DNA from 3 places in the Pseudomonas sp. TE3911 genome. Region 3 is predicted to be linked to each of the others. Evidence: riboswitches for the same ligand, from Rfam matches in the RefSeq annotation. Region 3 holds a riboswitch; each other region holds the start of a gene.
The links. Region 3 has a riboswitch for cobalamin ahead of cobO (cob(I)yrinic acid a,c-diamide adenosyltransferase). Riboswitches for the same ligand answer to the same signal wherever they lie in the genome.
Positions count from the first base shown of each region.

Region 1: another riboswitch for cobalamin. It lies ahead of ACVWXD_RS05115 (ABC transporter substrate-binding protein); the one in region 3 lies ahead of cobO (cob(I)yrinic acid a,c-diamide adenosyltransferase).
Region 2: another riboswitch for cobalamin. It lies ahead of ACVWXD_RS12335 (CbtB domain-containing protein); the one in region 3 lies ahead of cobO (cob(I)yrinic acid a,c-diamide adenosyltransferase).

Region 1 is NZ_JBSSFP010000001.1:1,106,470-1,114,292, reverse strand. Features, by position in the region: gene ACVWXD_RS05135 (amino acid aminotransferase) at 1-1,114, shown strand, start outside; gene ACVWXD_RS05130 (hypothetical protein) at 1,213-1,422, shown strand; gene ptrR (putrescine utilization regulator PtrR) at 1,467-2,339, opposite strand; gene ACVWXD_RS05120 (aldehyde dehydrogenase family protein) at 2,443-3,825, shown strand; cobalamin riboswitch at 4,078-4,271, shown strand; gene ACVWXD_RS05115 (ABC transporter substrate-binding protein) at 4,387-5,397, shown strand; gene ACVWXD_RS05110 (FecCD family ABC transporter permease) at 5,394-6,410, shown strand; gene ACVWXD_RS05105 (ABC transporter ATP-binding protein) at 6,407-7,171, shown strand; gene ACVWXD_RS05100 (GNAT family N-acetyltransferase) at 7,700-7,823, opposite strand, start outside.
Region 2 is NZ_JBSSFP010000001.1:2,698,357-2,706,179, forward strand. Features, by position in the region: gene cobN (cobaltochelatase subunit CobN) at 1-2,791, opposite strand, end outside; gene cobW (cobalamin biosynthesis protein CobW) at 2,795-3,856, opposite strand; cobalamin riboswitch at 3,950-4,150, opposite strand; cobalamin riboswitch at 4,192-4,397, shown strand; gene ACVWXD_RS12335 (CbtB domain-containing protein) at 4,494-4,682, shown strand; gene ACVWXD_RS12340 (CbtA family protein) at 4,694-5,398, shown strand; gene ACVWXD_RS12345 (cobalamin biosynthesis protein) at 5,395-5,787, shown strand; gene cobM (precorrin-4 C(11)-methyltransferase) at 5,858-6,604, shown strand; gene nfuA (Fe-S biogenesis protein NfuA) at 6,853-7,437, opposite strand.
Region 3 is NZ_JBSSFP010000001.1:788,993-796,815, reverse strand. Features, by position in the region: gene cobU (bifunctional adenosylcobinamide kinase/adenosylcobinamide-phosphate guanylyltransferase) at 1-342, opposite strand, end outside; gene ACVWXD_RS03705 (cobyric acid synthase) at 500-1,951, opposite strand; gene cobD (threonine-phosphate decarboxylase CobD) at 1,948-2,937, opposite strand; gene cbiB (adenosylcobinamide-phosphate synthase CbiB) at 2,930-3,838, opposite strand; gene bluB (5,6-dimethylbenzimidazole synthase) at 3,835-4,485, opposite strand; gene ACVWXD_RS03685 (cobyrinate a,c-diamide synthase) at 4,482-5,789, opposite strand; gene cobO (cob(I)yrinic acid a,c-diamide adenosyltransferase) at 5,786-6,397, opposite strand; cobalamin riboswitch at 6,477-6,729, opposite strand; gene ACVWXD_RS03675 (PQQ-dependent sugar dehydrogenase) at 6,829-7,823, shown strand, end outside.

The DNA of each region.
Region 1 (7,823 bases), 320 kb from region 3:
CACCAAGGTCAACCTTGGCGTAGGCGTTTACTGCAACGAGGAGGGGAAGATTCCACTCTTGCGTGCCGTTGCCGAAGCGGAAGCCATTCGCGTGGCGCAACACGCCGCCCGTGGCTACTTGCCGATCGACGGTATCGCCGCCTATGACAAGGCCGTTCAAACCCTGCTGTTCGGGAACGACTCGCCATTGCTCGAAGCTGGTCGTGTCGTGACCGTCCAGGCCGTTGGTGGCACTGGCGCCCTGAAGATCGGCGCTGATTTCCTCAAGCAACTGCTGCCAGACGCCGTCGTCGCCATCAGCGACCCGAGCTGGGAAAACCACCGTGCGCTGTTCGAAACCGCTGGTTTCCCGGTGCAGAACTACCGCTACTACGACGCCGCCACCCACGACGTGAACCGCGCCGGCCTGCTCGAAGACCTCAACGCCCTGCCGCCGCAGTCCATCGTGGTGCTGCACGCCTGCTGCCACAACCCGACCGGCGTCGACCTGAGCCCGGCCGACTGGCAAAACGTGCTGGACGTGGTCAAGGCCAAGAACCTGGTGCCGTTCCTCGACATGGCCTACCAGGGCTTTGGCGATGGCATCCACGAAGACGCCGCCGCTGTGCGCCTGTTCGCGGAATCGGGCTTGACCTTCTTTGTCTCCAGCTCGTTCTCCAAGTCGTTCTCCCTGTACGGCGAACGTGTGGGCGCGCTGTCCATCGTCGGCGACTCCAAGGAAGAAAGCGCGCGCATCCTGTCCCAGGTCAAGCGCGTGATCCGCACCAACTACTCCAACCCGCCAACCCACGGCGCAGCGATCGTTGCCGCCGTGTTGAACAGCCCTGAACTGCGCGCCCAGTGGGAAGCCGAACTGGCCGAGATGCGCCTGCGCATCCGTGGCATGCGTGAGCAGATGGTTGCCGAACTGGCCAAGGCTGCGCCGGGCCACGACTTCAGCTTCGTCGGTCGCCAGCGTGGGATGTTCTCCTACTCCGGTCTGACCGTTGAGCAAGTCACCCGCCTGCGCAGCGAGTTTGGTATCTACGCGCTGGATACCGGGCGTATCTGTGTGGCGGCGTTGAACCAGTCGAACATTGCTGCGGTCACACAGGCAATCGTTCAGGTGCTGTAAACCTGCTAGCGTTGCACAGAAGGGGAAGCCATGGTTTCCCCTTTTTTGTGTCCAGCCCCTAGACTGAACCCTGACCGCCCCTTTGCTGTGAGAGCTCTATGAGAAACGACGACTTGGACCTGCGCGCCGACCGCGACGAACTGCACGACTACACCCCACGCGCGCCGCAGGTGAAGCGGCAGAAGAGTTTGGTGTTGCAGGTGGCCCTCGGTGTATTCCTTGGTGGTTTGGCGTTGTGGCTGGTGCAGCTGGGTGCGACAGCAATCATGGCGAAACTCGCCATGGGCACCTTCCAGTTCGGCGGCTGATAAAAAAACAGGTGGGACGGGACTTATCCCCTCCCACAGTGGATTCAGGCGGCTACCAGCCCGCGCTCTTCCAGCAACTTCACAAAGCTGTTCAAACTCTGCGAAACAGTCCCCCGCCGCCAGATCAACCAAGTGTTCAGCAAGCGAAAGCTGTCCATCAGCGGCCACACACTCACCGCAGCGAACCCGGGCATGCTTTCCAACATACTGCGCGGCATCAGCGCCAGCCCAGCACCGGCGCTGACGCAGGCGAGCATGCCGTGGTAGGACTCAATCTCGAAGATCTTGCCCGGCACCGCGCCGTCCTGTGAGAACCAGCGTTCAAAGTGATGCCGGTACGAGCAGTTCGAGCGGAACGTATAGATGTTCTCGCCATTTACGTCCTGCCCCCGGCTGATCGGCGCATGGTGCAGTGGCGCGATCACCACCATCTCCTCCTCAAACACCGCCACGCCCTCCAGGGTCGAATGCAGCACCGGCCCGTCGACAAACGCGGCGGTCAGGCGCCCCGACAATACCCCTTCGATCATGGTGCCCGACGGCCCGGTGCTCAGGTCCAGTTCGACCTTGGTGTGCTTCTGGTTATACGCCGCCAGCAACGCCGGGATACGCACCGCCGCCGTGCTTTCCAGGGAGCCGAGGGCAAACGCCCCCTGAGGTTCTTCCCCCGCCACCGTCGCGCGGGCCTCTTGCACCAGATCGAGAATGCGCCGCGCGTAACCGAGGAAATTCCAACCCGCCGGCGACAGGCGCAGTCGGCTCTTCTCGCGGATAAACAGCTCCACGCCCAGATCCTGCTCCAGTTGCTTGATCCGCGTGGTCAAGTTTGACGGCACCCGATGAATCAACTGCGCGGCGGCGCTGATGCTGCCTTGTTCGGCGACGGCCTTGAAGATTTCCAGTTGCACGAGATCCAATTCATTCTCCATTCGTGAACGTATTGCTTAATATTATTCAGTTTCCAGAAAAGATCCAGCCCCGTACGCTGACCTCCATTCCCAACGTACACAGGACGGTGCCATGAACGCGAACACCCACGCCTTATCGATCAACCCCGCCAACGGCCAAACCGTCGGCAACTATCCCTACGAAACAACAGCGCAGCTGGATGCCGCCCTCGACCGCGCCACCAGCGCCTTCCGCACCTGGCGCCGCCAGCCGGTGAGCCAGCGCGCCGAGCTGCTGTTAGCCCTGGCCGCCGCCTTGCGCGAGCAAGCCGAAGCCATGGCGCAGATGATCACTCTGGAAATGGGCAAACCCATCGCCCAGGCACGTGCCGAAGTCGAAAAATGCGCGCAACTGAGTGAATGGTACGCAGCCCAAGGCCCGGCCATGCTCGCCCCGGAACCGACCCTGGTCGACAACGGCACCGCCCACATCGAATACCGCCCGCTGGGCCCGATTCTCGCCGTAATGCCGTGGAACTTCCCTGTATGGCAGGTACTGCGCGGCGCCGTGCCAACCATGCTCGCCGGCAACACTTACGTGCTCAAACACGCGCCGAATGTGATGGGCAGCGCCTACCTGATCCAACAAGCGTTCCGTAAAGCCGGCTTTGCTGAAGGCTTATTCGAAGTGATCAACGTCACCCCCGAGGGCGTGTCCAAAGCCATCGCGGACCCACGTATTGCCGCCGTGACCCTCACCGGCAGCGTGCGCGCCGGCATCGCTATCGGCTCCCAGGCCGGTGCAGCGTTGAAAAAAAGCGTGCTGGAACTGGGCGGCTCCGACCCGTTCATCGTGCTCAACGACGCCGACCTCGACGCCGCCGTGCAAGCCGCGCTCATCGGCCGCTTCCAGAACAGTGGCCAAGTCTGCGCCGCCGCCAAGCGCTTGATCATCGAAGCCGGTGTTGTGGAAGCCTTCACGGCCAAGTTCGTCGAAGCCAGCCGTGCCCTGGTGATGGGCGATCCCACATCAGTTGCCACCTACATTGGCCCAATGGCCCGCTTCGACCTGCGCGACGAGTTGCACGGTCAGGTCCAGGCCACCCTGGAGGAAGGCGCGACCCTGTTGCTCGGCGGCCATAAAGTCACAGGCGACGGCAACTACTACGAGCCCACCGTACTCGCCAACGTCACCGACCAGATGACCTCGTTCAAACAGGAACTGTTCGGCCCCGTGGCCTCGATCATCACCGCCCGCGACGCCGACCACGCGGTGGCCCTGGCCAATGACAGCGAGTTCGGCCTCACCGCGAGCATCTTCACCACTGACGCAGCGAAAGCACGGGATATCGCCAATCAGCTGGAAACCGGCGGGATCTTCATCAACGCCTTCAGCGTCTCCGACCCACGGGTGGCGTTTGGCGGCGTGAAGAAAAGTGGATTCGGTCGCGAGCTGTCGCACTTCGGCGTTCGCGAGTTCTGCAATGCGCAGACGGTGTGGCTGGATCGAAAATAACCCCGGCTGCGCAGCGGGCCTTTCATGGCAGGTGGCCGTGTTGTGGTGAGCGATCTGATCGCGCATTTAGGCGGGATCAAGCAAAAAACGGATTGCGAAGCTACTGACGAACACACATTGGCCGCCTCCTTTTTGCGAGGCGCGAACGTCCTAGCGACTTTTTAACGATAGACCCCATCACTTGGCGCGACATCGAAGATCGCGCCACCGGCACGCAAACTGAAGCTCAGCCTCCCTCTGCGAGGCTGAATCAACTACCATAGCGCCGCCGGTTCCCCCATGGGACTAATAGGGAATTCGAAACGCCGCCCGCGGCGTCAATCGAAACTGCCCCCGCAACTTTAGGTGCCGAGCCTGCTCCTTAACGCCACTGGACCTCGTCCGGGAAGGCTGGAGCGTGGCGAAGACGCATCAGTCAGGAGACCTGCCGGCCCAGCACAATCACTAACCGGCGGGGTGTCCGGGAAGGACATCCTTGCCTGCCCGACCGGCAGCGTTCAAGGGCGTATTTCCGAGCCGTACTGCCCCTGCTTCACCTACGGTTCACACGGAGATCGCCCCATGCTGCCACGCGTTACTGCCCTGATCACCGGTCTGGGTTTCTGTGCCCTGGCTCAAGCGGCGCCCACTCACTACCCGCTGACGGTCCAAAACTGCGGCAGCGCCGTGACCTTCCCGCAAGCCCCCGCACGCAGCGTGACCATCGGCCAGGCCGCCACCGAAATGCTGTATGCCCTGGGCGTCGGCGACAAAGTGGTCGGCACCTCGCTGTGGTTCAACAGTGTGCTGCCCCAGTACCAGGCGCAGAACGACAAAATCGAACGCCTGGCCAACAACGAGCCAAGCTTTGAAGCCGTGATCGCCAAACGCCCGCAACTGGTGGCTGCCGAGCTGGAATGGGTGGTCGGCCCGCAAGGCGTGGTGGGCACCCGTGAGCAATTCCACGAGTTGAAGATCCCCACCTACCTGCTGCCTTCCGACTGCGAAGGCAAGGACAATCTGGTGGGCGCCGACGGCACGCGGCTAGAGCCGTTCCGCATCGAGACCCTCTACAAGAGCATCAGCCAACTGGCCGAGATTTTCGACGTGCAGGCGCGCGGCCAACAGCTGAACGACGACCTCAAGGCGCGCCTGGCCAAGTCCGTTGCCACGGCGCAGAGTAAAGGCCTCAAGCAAGCCAGCGCGCTGGTGTGGTTCTCCAGTTCCGAGATAGCCAGCGACCCGTACGTGGCGGGCCACAAGGGCATCCCCGAATTCATGCTCGAAACCCTCGGCCTGCACAACGTGGTGCAGTCCGATGAAGAGTGGCCCGCCGTTGGCTGGGAAACCATCGCCAAGGCCAACCCGACGTTCCTGGTGATCGCCCGCATGGACCGTCGCCGCTACCCTGCCGACGACCATGAAAAGAAACTCGCCTTCCTGCGCAGCGACCCGGTCACGCGCAACATGGACGCCGTCAAACACAACCGCATCATCATCCTCGACGCCCTGGCGTTGCAGGCCAGCCTCCGCACGTTCGATGGCCTTGAACAGCTGGCCGGCGCCATCGACGGCTACGACCTGCGCAAATGAGTAAAAGCGTGATCCGCACCCTGCTCGCCCTGACCCTGCTTTCAGCCGCCCTACTCGCGGGCGTGGCCATCGGCGAAACGTCCATCGATCCGCAGGTGGTGCTTCAAGTGCTCGCCAATAAGCTGTGGAACGCCGGCTATCTGCTCGATCCAATCGACGAAGGCGTGGTGTGGAACTACCGCCTGACGCGCGCCCTGGTCGCTGCCGCGTGCGGTGCGGGGCTGGCCACCTGTGGGGTGATCTTGCAGTCGTTGCTGCGCAACCCGCTGGCCGATCCCTATCTGCTGGGTATCAGCGCCGGCGCCTCCACCGGCGCGGTGTTGGTGGCGCTGATGGGCGTGGGCGGCGGGTTGATTTCACTGTCGGCCGGCGCGTTTGTCGGGGCCATGGCGGCGTTTGCCCTGGTGATCTTGCTCGCGCGGGCCAGCGGCTCTATGAGCGGTACCGGCCAGATCATCCTCGCGGGCATTGCCGGTTCGCAGATGTTCAATGCCCTGACCGCGTTTCTCATTACCAAGTCGGCCAGCTCCGAGCAGGCCCGCGGCATCATGTTCTGGCTGCTGGGCAACCTCAGCGGTGTGCGCTGGCCTTCGGTGTGGCTGGCGGTGCCGGTGGCGGTTGCCGGCTTGGCGGTGTGCTTGTGGCATCGGCGTGCGCTGGATGCGTTTACCTTCGGCAGTGACTCGGCGGCGTCCCTCGGCATTCCGGTGCGCCGCGTGCAATTTGTGCTGGTGGGCTGCGCGGCGTTGGTGACGGCGGTGATGGTGTCGATTGTCGGCTCCATTGGCTTTGTCGGCCTGGTGATCCCCCATGCGGTGCGCCTGTTGCTGGGCACCGGGCACTCGCGGTTGCTGCCAGCCAGCGCCTTGGGCGGCGCGCTGTTTTTGATCGCGGCGGATGTGCTGTCGCGCACCTTGATCAAAGGCCAAGTGATTCCTGTGGGCGTGGTCACTGCCCTGGTCGGCGCGCCGGTGTTCGCGTTGATCCTGATCGGGCGGAGGAATGCGCGATGAAAGTGCTCAGTTGTACGGGCCTGGGTTTCAAAGTGCGCGATGCCGAGTTGCTACGGGATATTCATCTTGAGGTGCAGTTGGGGGAAACCTTGGGGATTGTCGGCCCGAACGGCTCCGGTAAATCCACCTTGCTCAAACTGCTGGCGGGGTTGCGAACACCCGCCTCTGGTGAGGTAAGGCTTGGGGGCACCCGTTTGGGCGACCTGTCCCGCCGCGCCATCGCGCAACAGCTGGCAGTGGTGGAGCAACAGGCCGACACCGACGACGCCATCCGCGTATTCGACGCCGTGGCGTTGGGGCGCACGCCATGGTTGTCGGCGCTGAGCCCGTGGTCACGCGAGGACGACGCCATCGTGTGCCAGGCCCTGCACGATGTGGACGCCACCCACCTGAGCCAACGCGCCTGGCGCAGCCTCTCCGGCGGCGAACGCCAACGTGTGCACATCGCCCGCGCCTTGGCGCAACGGCCACAGATTCTGCTGTTGGATGAGCCGACCAATCACCTGGATATTCAACATCAACTGGCAATCTTGAAGGGTGTGCAAGGGTTACCGGTGACGACGCTGATCGCGCTGCATGACCTTAATCAGGCCCTGACCTGTGATCGATTGGCGGTGCTCGATCACGGACAATTGGTGGCGCTGGGCACACCGCTGGACGTGCTGACACCGCAGCGGTTGCAGGAGACGTTCGGTGTGCAGGGGCATTACCTGACGGACCCGTTTGATGGAGCGCAGATACTGCGGTTGCGTTCTAACTGAGGCGCTCGGTGAGCACCGCAGATGGACGTTAAGTGACCGATGAGCCTTTTGTGGTGAGCGGGCTTGCCCCGCGCTGGGCTGCGAAGCAGCCCCAATAAAGCCACCGCAATTTCGCAGAAAAACCGCAGTGCCTGGTTTTAGGGCTGCTGCGCAGCCCAGCGCGGGGCAAGCCCGCTCACCACAGAGAGCACTTTCAGCACATAAAGCTCTTCCTCCATAGCAAGTACTTTCACCACAGACAGCACTTCCACGCAGATGGGCGTTATGTGACCGATGAGCCTTTTGTGGTGAGCGGGCTTGCCCCGCGCTGGGCTGCGCAGCGGCCCCAATAAAGCCACCCCAATCTCTCAGAAAAACCGCAGTGCCTGGTTTTAGGGCCGCTGCGCAGCCCAGCGCGGGGCAAGCCCGCTCACTACAGAAAGCACTTTCACCAAAGGACACACGTTCAGCACAGGACGTACTTTCACCACAGGAAATACTTCCACCACAAGAAGCCCTCTGACCACAACGAGCGCGCTCACCGCAAACCTATAAACTCCGCTGCATATGCGTCGTCTGCCACACCGGGTCGGCCTCGACATCCACAATCTCAAACCCCTGCCGTACCCAAAAATCAATCGCCCCAGGCAGGAATGGGTGGGTATGCAGATAC
Region 2 (7,823 bases), 1.9 Mb from region 3:
TGGCCCACACCGGGCGCACGCCCATCAGCGCCATGGCCTGGGCGATATCATCGCCGCCGGTGCGCATGGTCGCGGTGCCCCAGACCGACAGGCCCAACTGGCGCAAATGATCGCCGTGGTCCTGCAAATGCCGCTCAAGAAGCAAGCTGGCCGACTGGAAGCCGATGCGCCAAGCCGTGGTGGTGGGCAGGTTGCGCACATCGACGGTGAAGAAATTGCGCCCGGTGGGCAGTACATCCAAGCGCCCACGACTCGGCGCGCCGCTCGGACCTGCCGGCACGAAACGACCGTCGAGGGCGTCCAGCAAACCGCGCATTTCCGCCGGGCCGCTGGCATCCAGGCGTGGTGCCACGACGATGCGCAGGCTTTCGATAACCGCTTTCACGTCTTCCCAGCCGGGTTCTTCCAACTGTTCAAGGGGGCCTTCCAACGCCTGCTCGATCAGCCGCGCCGCGTACAACTCCAGACGCTCGCGGGTGTCGCCGGCGGTGCGCCACACCTGCGCATCGATGCTCTGCAACACCGCCGGGCGGCGCCCAGTCCACGGTTCGGCCAGGGCGCAGTCCAGCGGGTCGAAGCCCAGCCCAAAGGCCTTGGCCAACACGCGCAGCAAGCTCGATTGCGGGCCACGGCCATCGCCTCGGGGGATGCGCAGCAAGGCCAGCAACGTATCAATGCGCAAACGGCCTTGCGGCGATTCACCGAAGATATGCAGGCCGTCGCGGATCTGCGATTCCTTCAAATCACACAGGTAGGTGTCCAGGCGCGGCAGCCAAATCGCCGCATCGGCGTCGCCATCCAGTTCAAGCTCCTGGTCGATACGGGTTTCGCGCACCAGCTTAAGGATGTCTTTTTGCAGCTCACGGGCACGGCGTGGGTCGAGCAGTTGGGCCTCGTAATACTCGTCCGCCAACAGCTCCAGGTCACGCAGCGGGCCGTAGGTTTCGGCGCGGGTCAGCGGCGGCATCAGGTGATCGATGATCACTGCCTGGGTGCGCCGCTTGGCCTGGGCGCCCTCGCCCGGGTCGTTGACGATAAAGGGGTAGATATTCGGCAGCGGCCCCAGTATCGCGTCAGGCCAGCAGTGTTCCGACAGGCCCACGCCCTTGCCTGGCAGCCATTCCAGATTACCGTGCTTGCCCACATGGATGACGCCATGGGCGCCATAGGTGTGGCGTAACCAGAAATAGAACGCCAGATAGCCGTGGGGCGGCACCAGGTCCGGGTCGTGGTACACCGCACTGGCGTCCACCTGGTAACCCCGCGCCGGCTGGATGCCGACGAACGTCAGGCCCAGGCGTAGGCCGGCGACCATCAGGCGGCCATCGCGGAACATCGGATCGTTATGGGGCGTGCCCCAGCGCTCCAGCACGGCGCGCTGGTTGGCTTCAGGCAGGCGCTTGAACATCGCTTCGTACTCATCCAGGCCCAGGCTTTGATGGCACGGGCGCAGGTCGAGGCTGTCCAGATCGTTGGTGACGCCACCCAGCAAGTCGTGGATCAAGGCGGTGCCGCTTTCCGGCAGTACCGCTGGCACCGGGTAACCTTCAGCTTGCAACGCACACAGGATATTCAGCGCCGCCGCCGGGGTGTCCAGGCCCACACCGTTGCCGATGCGGCCATCGCGGGTCGGGTAGTTGGCAAGGATCAGCGCGATGCGTTTATCCGCATTCGGCACACGCGCCAGTTCGACCCAACGGCGCGCCAGCTCGGCGACAAAATCCATACGCTCGGGCGCTGCGCGGTAGCACACCACGTCCGACTGGCTGCGTTCGCTGCGCCAGGCCAGGTCTTTGAAGCTGATCGGCCGGCTGATAATGCGGCCGTCCAGCTCCGGCAAGGCAATGTGCATCGCCAGGTCGCGCGGACCCAGGCCTTGTTCACTGGCCTCCCAGCCGGGCTGGTTGTCCTGGGCGCAAATCGCCTGGATCACCGGAATGTTGCGGCGAAATGGCCGCAAATGCGGGGCTTCGGGGCTGGATTGGGCAAAACCGGTGGTATTCAGAATCACCGATGCCTGCACGTCATCCAGCAAATCCTCGACCACCGCGAGGCAGCCGGGCTCTTTCAAACTGGCCACCGCCATCGGCAACGGGTTGAGGCCCGCCGCCTGCAAGCGCTGGCAGAACACATCGATAAAACCGGTATTGGCCGCCTGCAAATGGGAGCGATAGAACAGCACCGCCGCCACGGGATGGTCGGCGTGCCAATCTGCCTGCCAGTCGCTCAGGCAAGCATTGGCTTTGCCGGGATGATAAATCGCCGTACGCGGCAAGGCTTGCGGCTCGGCCCACGGGTAGTCGCGGCCCATATAGCCGCTGGCCAGGCAGCGATAAAAGTCCAGCGCGTTGCCCAGCCCGCCCTGGCGCAGAAACTGCCACAAGCGATCCCGCGCCTCGACGCCGACGGTACTGAGACCGCTGAGTTCCGGGTCCGGGCGATCATCCCCCGGCACCAGGATCAGCTGCACACCGCGCTCGGCCAACTCCACCAAGCGCTCGATGCCGTAGCGCCAATAACCGATGCCACCGTGCAGGGAAATCAGGATGACCTTCGCGTGGCGCAGCACCTCATCGACATACAGGTCGACCGAAGCGTGGTTCTGCACCTGCATCGGGTTGGCCAGGCGCAGGCTCGGGTAGTCATCCGGCAACTGCTGGGCCGCTTCGGCCAGCAGCGCCAGGCTGGAATCACCGCTGCACAGGATCACCAGCTCGGCGGGGGTTTGTCCAAGGTCGGCAATATTGTCGTCCGCGACAAAACCACCGGGCTGAGTCCTGAGCAGGTGCATGGATTAAACGCTGAGCGCGGCGCGCAGTTGCGCTTCGAGGCCGACCGCATCCAGGTCCTGGCCGATCAGCACCAGGCGCGTGATGCGTGCTTCGTCAGCACCCCAGGCGCGGTCGAAGTGTTTGTCAAAGCGGGTGCCCACGCCCTGGATCAACAGGCGCATCGGCTTGTTCGGGATCGCGGCGAAGCCTTTGACACGCAAGATGCCGTGTTGCACGACCAGTTGAGTCAATGCGTCGAGCAGCAGCGCTTCGTCGGCCTGGGGCAAGTCGATGGAGATGGAATCAAACGCATCGTGGTCGTGATCGTCTTCACCTTCGTGGTGATGATCGTGATGGCTATGACGACCGTCGATATGCTCTTCGGAGCCGGCGCCCAGGCCAATCAACACGTCCAGGGGCACGCGACCGCTGCTGGCTTCGATGATTTTGACGGCTGGCGGCAGCTCTTCGGCGACTTCCAGGCGCACACGGGCCAGGTCTTCCGAGCTGATCAGATCGGCCTTGTTGAGGATGACCAGGTCCGCGCTGGCCAATTGGTCGGCGAACAGCTCGTGCAGTGGCGACTCATGGTCCAGGTTCGGGTCGAGTTTGCGCTGGGCGTCCACTTGATCGGGGAACGCAGCAAAGGTACCGGCGGCCACGGCCGGGCTGTCGACCACGGTGATCACCGCGTCAACCGTGCAGGCGCTGCGGATTTCCGGCCACTGGAAGGCTTGCACCAGCGGTTTTGGCAGGGCCAGGCCCGAGGTTTCGATGAGGATATGATCGAGGTCGCCGCGACGGGCGACCAGTTCGCGCATCACCGGGAAGAACTCTTCCTGCACGGTGCAGCACAGGCAGCCGTTGGCCAGTTCGTACACGCGGCCATTGGCTTCTTCTTCGGTGCAACCGATGGAGCACTGCTTGAGGATTTCACCATCAATGCCCAACTCGCCGAACTCATTGACGATGACGGCGATGCGACGGCCCTGGGCGTTGTCGAGCATATGGCGCAGCAAGGTGGTTTTGCCCGAGCCGAGGAAGCCGGTAACGATAGTGACGGGGAGTTTGGCCAGTGTTTTCATCGGATGCCCTTGGGGGCGGGCATACGGGACGATAGGCCCTGCGGCGCGGCGCAGAAGCGGATTTCGTCACCGGATCACCCCGCCCGGTTGAATTAGAAAATCGGTTGCGAGGCAGGTCTCCTGGCTTAGGGCTTGCGGGTCGCTAGACCGGCGCCGGCTGCGCCTTCCCGCCGTTGATGGCAGTGGCGTGGCAGTCGGATGAACCCTTCACAGTTGCGGGGGCAGCCGCGGATTGAACCGCGTTCCCTTCTTAGCTTCGGCCTGGGCCGAAGAACCTCGAAGGTGCAAGGCTACAGGGGCTCGGTGAATTTGACTACCGTCGCTCTGCATGCTTTCCTACATGCCTTGTTTCGGGTGCCCTTCACAGGGTGAAACGGGAAACCGGTAAATCATGGCTACCATGACCAGTCCGGTGCTGCCCCCGCAACGGTAAGCGAGTGAAGCGTCAGATCCACTGTGCCTGTAAGGCATGGGAAGGCGATGCTTTATAGACCCAGTGTCCCTCGCAAGCCCGGAGACCGGCCCGAAAAATCAGATAACAAACCCGCGGTGGGCGGGCGCTGTTCGGAACTCTGCGTGCCTGGCTCGCGGGGTTTTCATGCGCTCGTTTCATCCAGACACCTGAAAGGGACGCGCCATGTCGATCATCAGCAGCACTTCGCACTCCGCCAGCAGCACCTCTACCTTGAGCCAACGCCTGACCGCCGCCATCGGCGCGTCGATCCTCGGCGCGTGTCTGGTGTATTTCGCCGGTTTCTCGCATATCGAGGCGGTGCACAACGCTGCCCACGATACCCGCCACAGCGCCGCGTTCCCGTGCCACTGAGACCTGCCGACATGATCAAGCGTATTGCGCAAACCGCAGGTTTCACCGGCCTGTTGGCCGCGCTGCTGCTGACCCTGCTGCAAAGCTTTTGGGTCGCCCCGCTGATTCTTCAGGCGGAAACCTTTGAAAAAGCCCCGGCGGCAACCGAAGTGGTGCATGAGCACGCTGCCGGCGCTGCTGCCCACACCCACGATGCCGAAGCCTGGGAGCCTGAAGATGGCTGGCAGCGCGTGCTGTCGACCACCGGTGGCAACTTGGTGGTGGCGGTTGGTTTTGCACTGATGCTGGCCGGCCTCTACACATTGCGCGCCCCCACCCGCACGGCGCAGGGCCTGCTGTGGGGCCTGGCCGGTTACGCAACCTTCGTGCTGGCGCCGACGATGGGCCTGCCACCCGAGTTGCCGGGCACCGCCGCCGCTGATCTGGCACTGCGCCAGACGTGGTGGATCGGCACTGCGGCCTCCACCGCTGCCGGGATTGCGCTGATCGTGTTCGGGCGCAACTGGCTGCTGAAAGTGCTGGGCGCTGCCATCCTCGCGGTACCGCACGTCATTGGCGCGCCGCAACCGGAAGTGCACGCAATGCTCGCGCCGCAAGCCCTGGAAACGCAGTTCAAAATCGCTTCGCAACTGACCAACGTGGCATTCTGGCTGGCCCTGGGGCTGATCAGCGCCTGGCTGTTCCGCCGCAAACGCGACGATCAATACTCCGCATGACCTACGTGGTCGGCCTGGGTTGCCAGCGGGGTTGTGAGGTTCATACCCTGCTGGCGCTGTTTGATACCGCTCTCGCCGAGGCAGGGATTGATCCCCAATGCATCACCGCGCTGGCCAGTATCGACCGCAAACACGACGAGCCAGGCTTACTGGCTCTGGCACGGCACTTGAACCTGCCGCTGGAGTGCTTCAACGCCGAGCAACTGGCGATTTATGAACACCGGCTAAGCCACAAGTCCGACGTCGCGTTCGCCCACACGGGGTGTTACGGCATCGCCGAAAGTGCCGCCCTGGCCCTTGTTGAACAGCTCGGCGGCGCGCCTGCCCAGTTGCTCATCACCCGCAAAAAAACCGCCCAAGCCACCTTTGCGTTGGCCTGCGCCGGTTAAAACCCCGATAATCGCCCTCCCCGATCATGAGCAATCTTCATGCTCGCCCGTTTTTTGACAGGAATTCTCCATGACCGTCTACTTCATCGGCGCCGGCCCCGGCGACCCGGAATTGATTACCGTCAAAGGCCAGCGGCTGATCCGTAGTTGCCCGGTGATCATTTATGCCGGTTCGCTGGTGCCTGCGGCGGTATTGGAAGGTCATCAGGCAGAACACGTGGTCAACAGCGCCGAACTGCACCTTGAACAGATCATCGACTTGATCAAGACCGCACACGCCAAAGGCCAGGACGTGGCGCGCGTGCACTCCGGGGATCCGAGCCTTTACGGAGCGATCGGCGAGCAGATCCGCCTTTTGCGGGAATTGGGCATTCCATTCCAGATCATTCCTGGCGTCACCGCCGTAGCGGCCTGCGCAGCGTTACTGGAGACGGAGCTGACCCTGCCAGACATCGCCCAAAGCGTGATCCTGACCCGTTATGCCGATAAAACCAACATGCCCGCCGGTGAGGGTTTCGACAGCCTGGCGCAGCACGGTACGACCATGGCGATTCATCTGGGGGTGAATCATCTGGAGAAAATCGTCGCCGAACTGCTGCCGCACTATGGCGCGGATTGCCCGATCGCCGTGGTGCATCGCGCGACTTGGCCGGATCAGGATTGGGTAGTGGGCACCCTTAGTGATATCGCCGAGAAAGTCGCGTCCAAAGGTTTTCGGCGTACGGCGTTGATTGTGGTGGGCCGGGTGCTGGCGAGTGACAGTTTCAGTGAGTCGTCGCTGTATCGGGCGGGGCATGCGCACCTTTATCGACCTTGATTATTCACTTCATAAAGACCCTATAAGCCACTGATAAATATCAATAAATACAGATAAATATGGGAGGATCTTGCTCCTGATAGCGGCGGGTCAGCTTCCAATGGGGCAACTGAGCTACCGCTATCGGGAGCAAGCCCCCTCCCACAGTTAATCTTAGTTGTTAGGTTTATTGCGTAAGATTCTGAATTTAAAGCAAAAAAAACGGCGCTCACGGGGCGCCGTTTTTCTGTTCGCAGTGAACGCCTTACTCAGTAGTAGGCGTTTTCTTTCTGCGTGTGGTCCGTCACGTCACGGACGCCCTTGAGCTCCGGAACGCGCTCCAGCAGGGTGCGCTCGATGCCTTCACGCAGGGTCACGTCCGCCTGGCCGCAGCCCTGGCAGCCGCCGCCGAACTTCAGCACGGCGATACCGTCATCGACCACGTCGATTAGGCTGACCTGGCCGCCGTGGCTGGCCAGCCCTGGGTTGATCTCGGTTTGCAGGTAGTAGTTGATGCGCTCGTTGACCGGGCTGTCGGCGTTGACGCTCGGCACCTTGGCGTTTGGCGCCTTGATGGTCAACTGGCCGCCCATACGGTCGGTGGCATAGTCCACCACCGCGTCGTCCAGGAAGGCTTCGCTGAAGTGGTCGATGTACGCGGTGAAGCTTTTGAGCCCCAGGGCGGTGTCTTCAGGTTTCTCTTCACCGGGTTTGCAGTAAGCAATACAGGTCTCGGCGTACTGGGTGCCGGGCTGGGTGATAAAGACGCGGATGCCGATGCCTGGGGTGTTCTGCTTGGACAGCAGGTCAGCCAGGTAATCGTGGGCGGCGTCGGTAATGGTTATGGCAGTCATGGAAACTCCTCACAGGCTTGCCCGGAGTTTACGCCAAATTATTACGGAGGTACAAAGTCCTAGTGTTTTTGTCGGGTTAGGCTTTGGTTTCGGGGTGGTGGTGTGGATGTGGGGTGTATATCCGTTATTTAGGTGGCGGCTACAATTGGTTCCGACCTGACGGCGGGTCACTTTTGAAAATAGCCGGAATGCCGGCCCCGCCAAAAGCAACCAAAAGGCTCTTGCCCCACCACTCGGTGCCTCGCCTAGGCGCGGCATGGCCGTAATCCGACATTGATTTTTTGGGGGGGCGCTTTCAGATCAAAAGTTAGAGCGCGACGGCTTTAGAGCCTACCGGATTTTTGTCTGTGTACTCGGGTAAAAATGTGGGAGGGGCGGTGCGACGA
Region 3 (7,823 bases):
CAGCGTGGCCAGGGTTTCCAGCAATTGATCGCGCTCAAACGCCAAGCGCTCTGCGTCTTCGAGCATCAGCAGATTGGTCAGCCACAGGGTCAGGCAATCCACCAGCAAGCAGCGACCGGGTGCGGCGTTTTCGCGTAGCACACGCGCCAGCTCGACAGGCTCTTCGATCAAACCCCAATGATCAGGGCGACGCTCGCGATGCGAGGCAACGCGGGCATTCATCTCGCCGTCAAGCGGCTGACTGGTGGCGATATAGATGACGGGCAAAGCGCTGTCGCTGGCGAGCTTTTCGGCCAGGCGGCTTTTACCGGAACGAGCGCCGCCTAAAATCAGTTGAAGCATGAGACACCCCCTACCCACCCACCCATCCACGATGCGAAGCGAGTCGTTTTTGATCCTGCTTTTGATCTGAAGTCGCCCCGTAAACCACGCTGGCCGAACGCAGGAATGGATATGTACACCGAAAGCCCCCTCCCACCTTTGAACCGTGTGTACACCATTAAATCCCACACAGTTTGCGCAACAAATCGGTGTCCAAATGGTTCTCCACCAGATCGGCCAGGCGTTCGATATCGCGCTCGCGCAGGGCGTGGTAGTCCACCTCCTGCACATCCTGCAACCCTGCCCAACGCAGCAACGCACTGCAGGCCGCCGGGGTCTCGAACAAGCCATGCAGATACGTGCCGAGAATCTGCCCGTCAGCACTTTGCGCGCCGTCACTGCGACCGTCCTCCAGCAGCACGGCGGCGTTCGACAGGGCAGCGCCACACGTCACACCCGCATGAATCTCGTACCCTCTGACCTCAGCATCCTCCAGCAACAACCGCCCCCGCACATTGCGCAGTTGCTTCTCTTCTTCCAAAGTCGTGCTGAACGCCAACAACCCCAACCCGTCACTGGAACCCGCCGCTCCTTCCAGCCCCAATGGGTCATGCACCTGCTCGCCCAGCATCTGCAACCCGCCGCAAATCCCCAGCACCTTGCCGCCATACCGCAAATGCCGTGCTACGGCGGTATCCCAGCCATTGGCACGCAGATACGCCAAATCACTGCGCACGCTTTTCGAGCCCGGCAGGATGATCAGGTCGGCGGCAGGAATCGACCGGCCCGGACCGACAAACTGCAAATCCACCTGAGGATGCAGGCGCAGTGGGTCAAAATCCGTGTGATTGCTGATGCGCGGCAATACCGGCACCACCACCTTGAGCACCTGCGCCGCCTTGTCGATCTGACGCTGGTCGATGCCGTCTTCAGCCTCCAAGTGCAAATCCATCACGTAGGGCAAAACCCCCACTACCGGTTTGCCAGTGCGTGCTTGCAGCCAATCCAAACCGGGTTGCAACAGCGCGATATCGCCGCGAAAACGGTTGATGACGAAGCCCTTGACCCGCTCTTGTTCGGTGGGCGAAAGCAATTCCAAGGTGCCGACCAGATGGGCAAACACACCGCCGCGATTGATGTCGGCGATCAGCAACACTGGGCAGTCAACGGCTTCGGCGAAGCCCATGTTGGCAATGTCATTGGCGCGCAGGTTGATCTCCGCCGGGGAGCCTGCGCCTTCCACCATCACCACCGGATAGGCTTCGCTCAACCGTGCGTGGGAGGCCAGCACTGCCTGCATGGCGATGGCTTTGTAGTCGTGATAGGCCACGGCGTTCATGGTGGTCACGGCGCGGCCGTGGATGATCACTTGGGAACCGGTGTCGCTGTTGGGTTTGAGCAACACCGGGTTCATGTCAGTGTGGGGCGCCAGATTAGCTGCCTGGGCCTGCACCGCCTGGGCGCGGCCGATCTCGCCGCCTTCGGCCGTCACGGCACTGTTGAGCGCCATGTTCTGCGGCTTGAACGGCACCACTGCGACGCCCTGGCGCACCAGCCAGCGGCACAGCGCGGTCACCAGCGTACTTTTGCCGGCGTCGGACGTGGTGCCTTGCACCATCAGCGTACTCATGAAGCATCCTTATAGGCGGCCAGTGCGGCGTCGAGGCGCAACCAATCGGCCTCGGTGTCGGGCAGGCCGAAGCGCAGGCTGCTGTCGTGGACGAACAGGCGCAGCAGGATGCCGCGCTGGGCCATGAATTCGTGCATGCGTTCGGCGTGCGGGGTGATCAGCCATTGGAACAACGCGCAGCCGCCCTGAGGCTGAAATCCGTGGCGCTCAAGCAGCGTGAACAATCGCTCGCCAGCCTCGACGCAACGCGCCCGCTGACGGGTATGCCCGGCAGTGTCGCGCAGGCACACTTGCCCCAACACGCGTGTCGGTCCGCTGACGGCCCAAGGCCCGACCTGTTCAGCGAGCAACTTGAGCAACTTGCGTTCGGCCAGCACAAATCCCAGACGCACGCCGGCCAGGCCGAAGAACTTGCCGAACGAGCGCAACACAATCAGACCGACCTGATGAGCCTGGCCTGCCAAACTCAACTCCGGCGTCACGTCCATAAACGCTTCGTCCACCACCAGCCAGCCGCCGCGCTGGGCCAGCCGTGTGTGCCAGTCCAGCAGGCGCTGGGGAGTCAGGCTCTGGCCTGTAGGATTGTTGGGATTGACCACCACCAAAACGTCGAGGCTATCGAGGAAGAAGTCGACTTCCTGTTCCTGCACCTCGCGCACCACATACCCGGCGCGGCGCCAGGCTTCGGCATGCTCGGCATAGCAAGGCGACAGCACGCCGACTTTGCCGGATCGGCGCAGGCGCGGCAGCAACTGGATCGCCGCCTGGGAACCGGGCACCGGCAATAAATGCGCGGCCCCGTAGTACTCGCTGGCAGCCTGTTCCAAGCCGTCGTCGGTCTCTGGCAATCGTGCCCAGGCACGCAGCGGGATCGGCGGGATCGGCCAGGGCCAAGGCGCGAGACCGCTGGACAGGTCAAGCCAGTCGGCCTCGGCAATCCCGTATTGAATGGATGCTTTACGCAGTCGGCCACCGTGTTCAAGCATAGAATTGCGCCCCCGCACATAGGATCAGCAGCCACAACCATACGCCGCGCTGCACCAGTTGCCAGCCTCGGTCGATGGAGTCGGCATCCGCCGCCGGGCCTTCGCCCAATGGCGGACGCTGGTGTACTTCGCCGTGATAAATCGCAGCACCACCCAATTCAACACCCAAGGCGCCTGCGCCGGCAGCCATCACCGGCCCGGCGTTGGGGCTGTCCCAGGTCGGGCCCTGGGTGCGCCAGCATTTGAGGGCCAGGCGGGTTTTGCCGAGCACGGCGTAGGTCAAGGCCACCAGGCGTGCCGGAATGTAGTTGAGCACGTCGTCGATTTTCGCTGCGGCCCAGCCGAAGCGCTCGAAGCGCTCGTTGCGATAGCCCCACATGGCATCAAGGGTGTTGCTCAATCGGTAGAGCACCACGCCCGGTACGCCAGCGACCACGAACCAGAACAGCGCGGCGAATATCGCATCGCTGCCGTTTTCCAATACCGATTCGGTGGCGGCGCGGGCGACTTCGGTGCGATCCAGCTCGCTGGTCTGGCGGCTCACCAGGTAACTCACCCGCGTGCGGGCTTCATCCAGGTCATCGCTGCGCAACGCCTGGGCCACCGGCATCACATGCTCGCCGAGGCTGCGCATACCGAGGGCGCAGTACAACGCCAGAATCTCCAACACCCAGCCGATATAAGGCGCCCACGACAACGCGGTGGCCAGCAGCGTCAACGGCACCACGGCGATAAACCACGCCGTCACACCGTGACTGCGCCAGCCACGGCCGCCACTGTTGAAACGTTGCTCGATGCGCCCGGCAAAATTGCCGAACGCCACCAGCGGATGCCAGCGCCTGGGCTCGCCCAGTAGCGCATCCAACGCCACTGCAGCGACACACAGCAAGGCCACACTCATTGACTTACTCTCCACGTATTCTCAAACAACATGTCACTCAGCGGACGCGGTTCGGTCCAGCCTTCGAGCTGCAACATCGGTGCCGGATAGAACTCGACGACCGGCCCCAGGCACAACACAGCCAGAGGTTTTGCGCCGGGCGGCAGGCCCAGCAAATCGGCCAGGGCCTGGGGCTCAAACAACGAGACCCAGCCCATGCCAAGGCCTTCCACGCGAGCGGCCAGCCACAGATTCTGGATCGCGCAGGACAGCGAGGCCATGTCCATCTCCGGCAAGGTGCGCCGGCCGAAAATATGGCGCTCGCGATCATCCATCAATGCCGCCACCAGTACTTCGGCACAGTCATTGATGCCTTCGACCTTAAGCCTCATGAACTCATCGGTGCGCTCGCCAAGGGCCTCGGCTGTGCGCACGCGCTCTTCTTCCACCAGTTGCTGGATCTGCCCGCGCAGGTGGCGGTCGCTGATGCGGATAAAACGCCAGGGCTGCATGAGGCCGACACTCGGCGCCTGATGCGCGGCCTGAAGCAGGCGGTGGAGCAATTCAGGGGCGACAGTGCCACCGCTGAAGTGACGCATGTCGCGGCGTTCGGCAATGGCGCGGTAAACGGCATCGCGGTCGGCCTGGGGGAAGGCGTTGTCAGTCATGGCGCTATCGTGGGTAAAAACAATGCGGCCACAGCAGCCGGATTCGACGGAAAGTAGAAGTGCACGTAAGAGGCCGTCATCCGCCCCTGTCGGTAGACCGCTTCGGCCCCGCGCCCACCATTGGGGCTCAAACCACGGGCAATCGGTTGCCATTCGGTGCTGGTCAGGGAGTGGTGATAGGTATGGCCGCGCAGTACGCCTTCCGGCAATTCGACGCTTTGCAGCGCCAGGGCCGCCAGTTTCTTTTGCATCACTGCATCACCCTGCAACAGGCCGAGCAGTTCGGCGCGGTTGCCGTCGACGTCGGTGAGGGAGTTCAGCAGGTAGAGCATGCCGCCACACTCAGCGAGCAACGGCTTACCCGCCGCATGGTGAGCACGGATGGCGTCGAGCATCGGAGTATTTTCCGACAACGCCTGGTGGTGCAGTTCCGGGTAGCCACCAGGCAGATACAGACTGTCGGCGTCAGGTAATTCGCGATCGTGGATCGGGGAGAAAAATGTCAGCTCAGCGCCCATCGCCCGCAACAGGTCAAGACTGGCGCCGTAGGTGAAGGCGAAGGCTTCGTCGCGGGCCACGGCAATGCGGACACCGGCCAACAACGGCTCAGCTTCGATCACTTCAGGCGCGGCGAAGGTCACGGGCGGCGGTAAAGCGACTTCGCAACTGCTGCCCAAGGCTTGGGCGGCGGCGTCCAGGCGTGCATCGAGGTCATTCAGTTCGCTGGCTTGAACCAGGCCCAGATGACGGCTCGGCAGCTCGATTCCCGTCTCGCGGGACAGCGCGCCGTACCAGCGCAGGCCTTCAGTGAGGCTACCTTCGAGCAATTGCGCATGACGCAACGTGCCGACGCGGTTGGCCAACACGCCCGCGAACGGTAGATCCGGCTGGTAGCGCGCAAGGCCTAGCGCCAGAGCACCAAAGGTTTGGGCCATGGCGGTGCCATCAATCACGCCCAGCACCGGCACGCCGAAGTGCCGCGCCAGGTCGGCACTGGAGGGCGTGCCGTCGAACAGACCCATCACGCCTTCGATCAGGATCAGGTCGGCCTCCCCCGCCGCTTCCCACAGCAGGCGGCGACTTTCCTGCTCGCCCACCATCCACATATCCAATTGATACACCGGCGCACCGCTGGCGCGTTCGTGGATCATCGGGTCCAGAAAGTCCGGACCGCATTTGAACACGCGCACCCTACGTCCCAGATTGCGGTGCAAACGGGCCAGGGCGGCGGTGACGGTAGTTTTGCCTTGGCCGGACGCCGGTGCGGCGATCAATACGGCCGGGCAATGACGGGGCTGATTCAAAGTTCGACGCCCTTCTGTGCCTTGATACCGGCCTGGAATGCGTGTTTGAGCATGCCCATTTCGGTGACGGTGTCGCCCATCTCGATCAGCTCCGGCTTAGCGCCACGGCCAGTGACCACCACGTGTTGCATCGGCGGGCGGGCTTGCAGGTCGCTGAGCACTTGGTCCAGGTCGAGGTAGCCGTGCTTGAGGGCTATGTTCAGCTCGTCCAGCACCACCAGGCCGATGGTTGGGTCTTGCAGCAGTTCGCGGGATACCGCCCAGGCTGCCTCGGCGGCGGCGATATCGCGCTGGCGGTCCTGGGTTTCCCAGGTAAAGCCTTCGCCCATGACGTGGAAACGCACTTGCTCGGGGAAGCGGCGGAAAAACAACTCTTCGCCAGTGCTGTTACGCCCCTTGATGAACTGCACCACACCGCATTGCATCCCATGGCCCATGGCGCGAGCGAGCATCCCAAACGCCGAGCTGCTCTTGCCTTTGCCGTTGCCGGTGAGTACCAGCAGCAAGCCGCATTCGTTAGGGGAGTTGGCGATGCGCTCGTCGATCACGGCTTTTTTGCGCAGCATGCGCGCCAAGTGGCGTTCGTCGCGGTCGGGGGTATCGGTCATGGCAGCTCTCCGTTGGGGCTGGACAAAAACGGCGGGCAGGAAAAAGAAAAAACAGACAGCCAAGCATCGCCCACCGTGATGCTGTTGGATGATCCAGGCCGGTCTCCGGGCTCATGAGTGGCGCAGCTCTTGTAGAGAGCAAGCAGGCCAACGCTGCGCCTTCCCATATCGCACGCGATACAGTGGCAAAAGCAGCGTCTTGACTCATTTACCGTTGCGGGGGCAGCGCCGGAATTGCGGCGGCGCTGTGTACAAGCGCGCTCACTCACCGGCTTCCCTGTTTCACTCTGTCGACCCACGGGTCACAGAGCACCTGGAACAAGCGGCGAAGGTTAGTGGGTTGGGGGTGGAGCGTCAATGAAAGCTAGTCGAGTACTTGAACCATCGCACCACCGCCCTCCTCTACCCTTACAGGTATCAAGGAGAACACCATGCATAAAACCAGACTCGCCCTGTTAATCATGCTTGCCGGCACCCTCGCGGCGTGCGGAGAAAGCTCAACCCTGAAGGTTTCCGACGGCACCGGCCCCTCGCCCCGACTGCCGGAACCGAACAAAACGCTGATCCCTACCGTCAACATCGCTCCAGCCATCGGCTGGCCAGATGGCGCGAAGCCAACGGCAGCCCCCGGCACCCAAGTGGCCGCGTTCGCCGAGGGCCTCGACCACCCGCGCTGGCTGTATGTGTTGCCCAATGGCGATGTGCTGGTGGCGGAAACCAACGCACCGCCCAAACCGGATGACGCCAAGGGCATACGCGGCTGGGTCATGGAGAAGGTCATGGGACGTGCCGGCGCCGGGGTGCCGAGCCCGAACCGTATCACTCTATTGCGCGATGCCGACCACGACGGCGTCGCCGAAACACGTACGGTGTTCCTGGAAAACCTCAATTCGCCGTTCGGTATGACCCTGGTCGGAAACGACCTGTATGTGGCCGACTCGGACAAGCTGCTGCGTTTCCCCTATCAGCCAGGCGAAACTGCCATCAAGGCCCAAGGCTCCAAGGTGGTCGACTTGCCAGGCGGTCCGCTGAACCATCACTGGACGAAAAACGTGGTGGCCAGCAAGGATGGCAGCAAGCTGTACGTGAGCGTCGGCTCAAACAGCAATGTCGGTGAAAACGGCCTGGAGGCGGAACAGGGGCGTGCCGCGATCTGGGAAGTCGACCGCGCCAGCGGCCAGCACCGTATTTTCGCCTCCGGCCTGCGCAACCCCAATGGTATGGCTTGGGAACCGCAGAGCGGCAAGCTGTGGACAGCGGTGAACGAGCGCGACGAGATCGGCAGCGACCTGGTGCCGGACTACATCACCTCGGTCAAGGACGGCGGTTTCTATGGCTGGCCGTTCAGCTATTACGGCCAGCATGTGGATGTGCGCGTCACGCCGCAGAACCCGGACCTGGTCGCCAAGGCCATTGCGCCGGACTA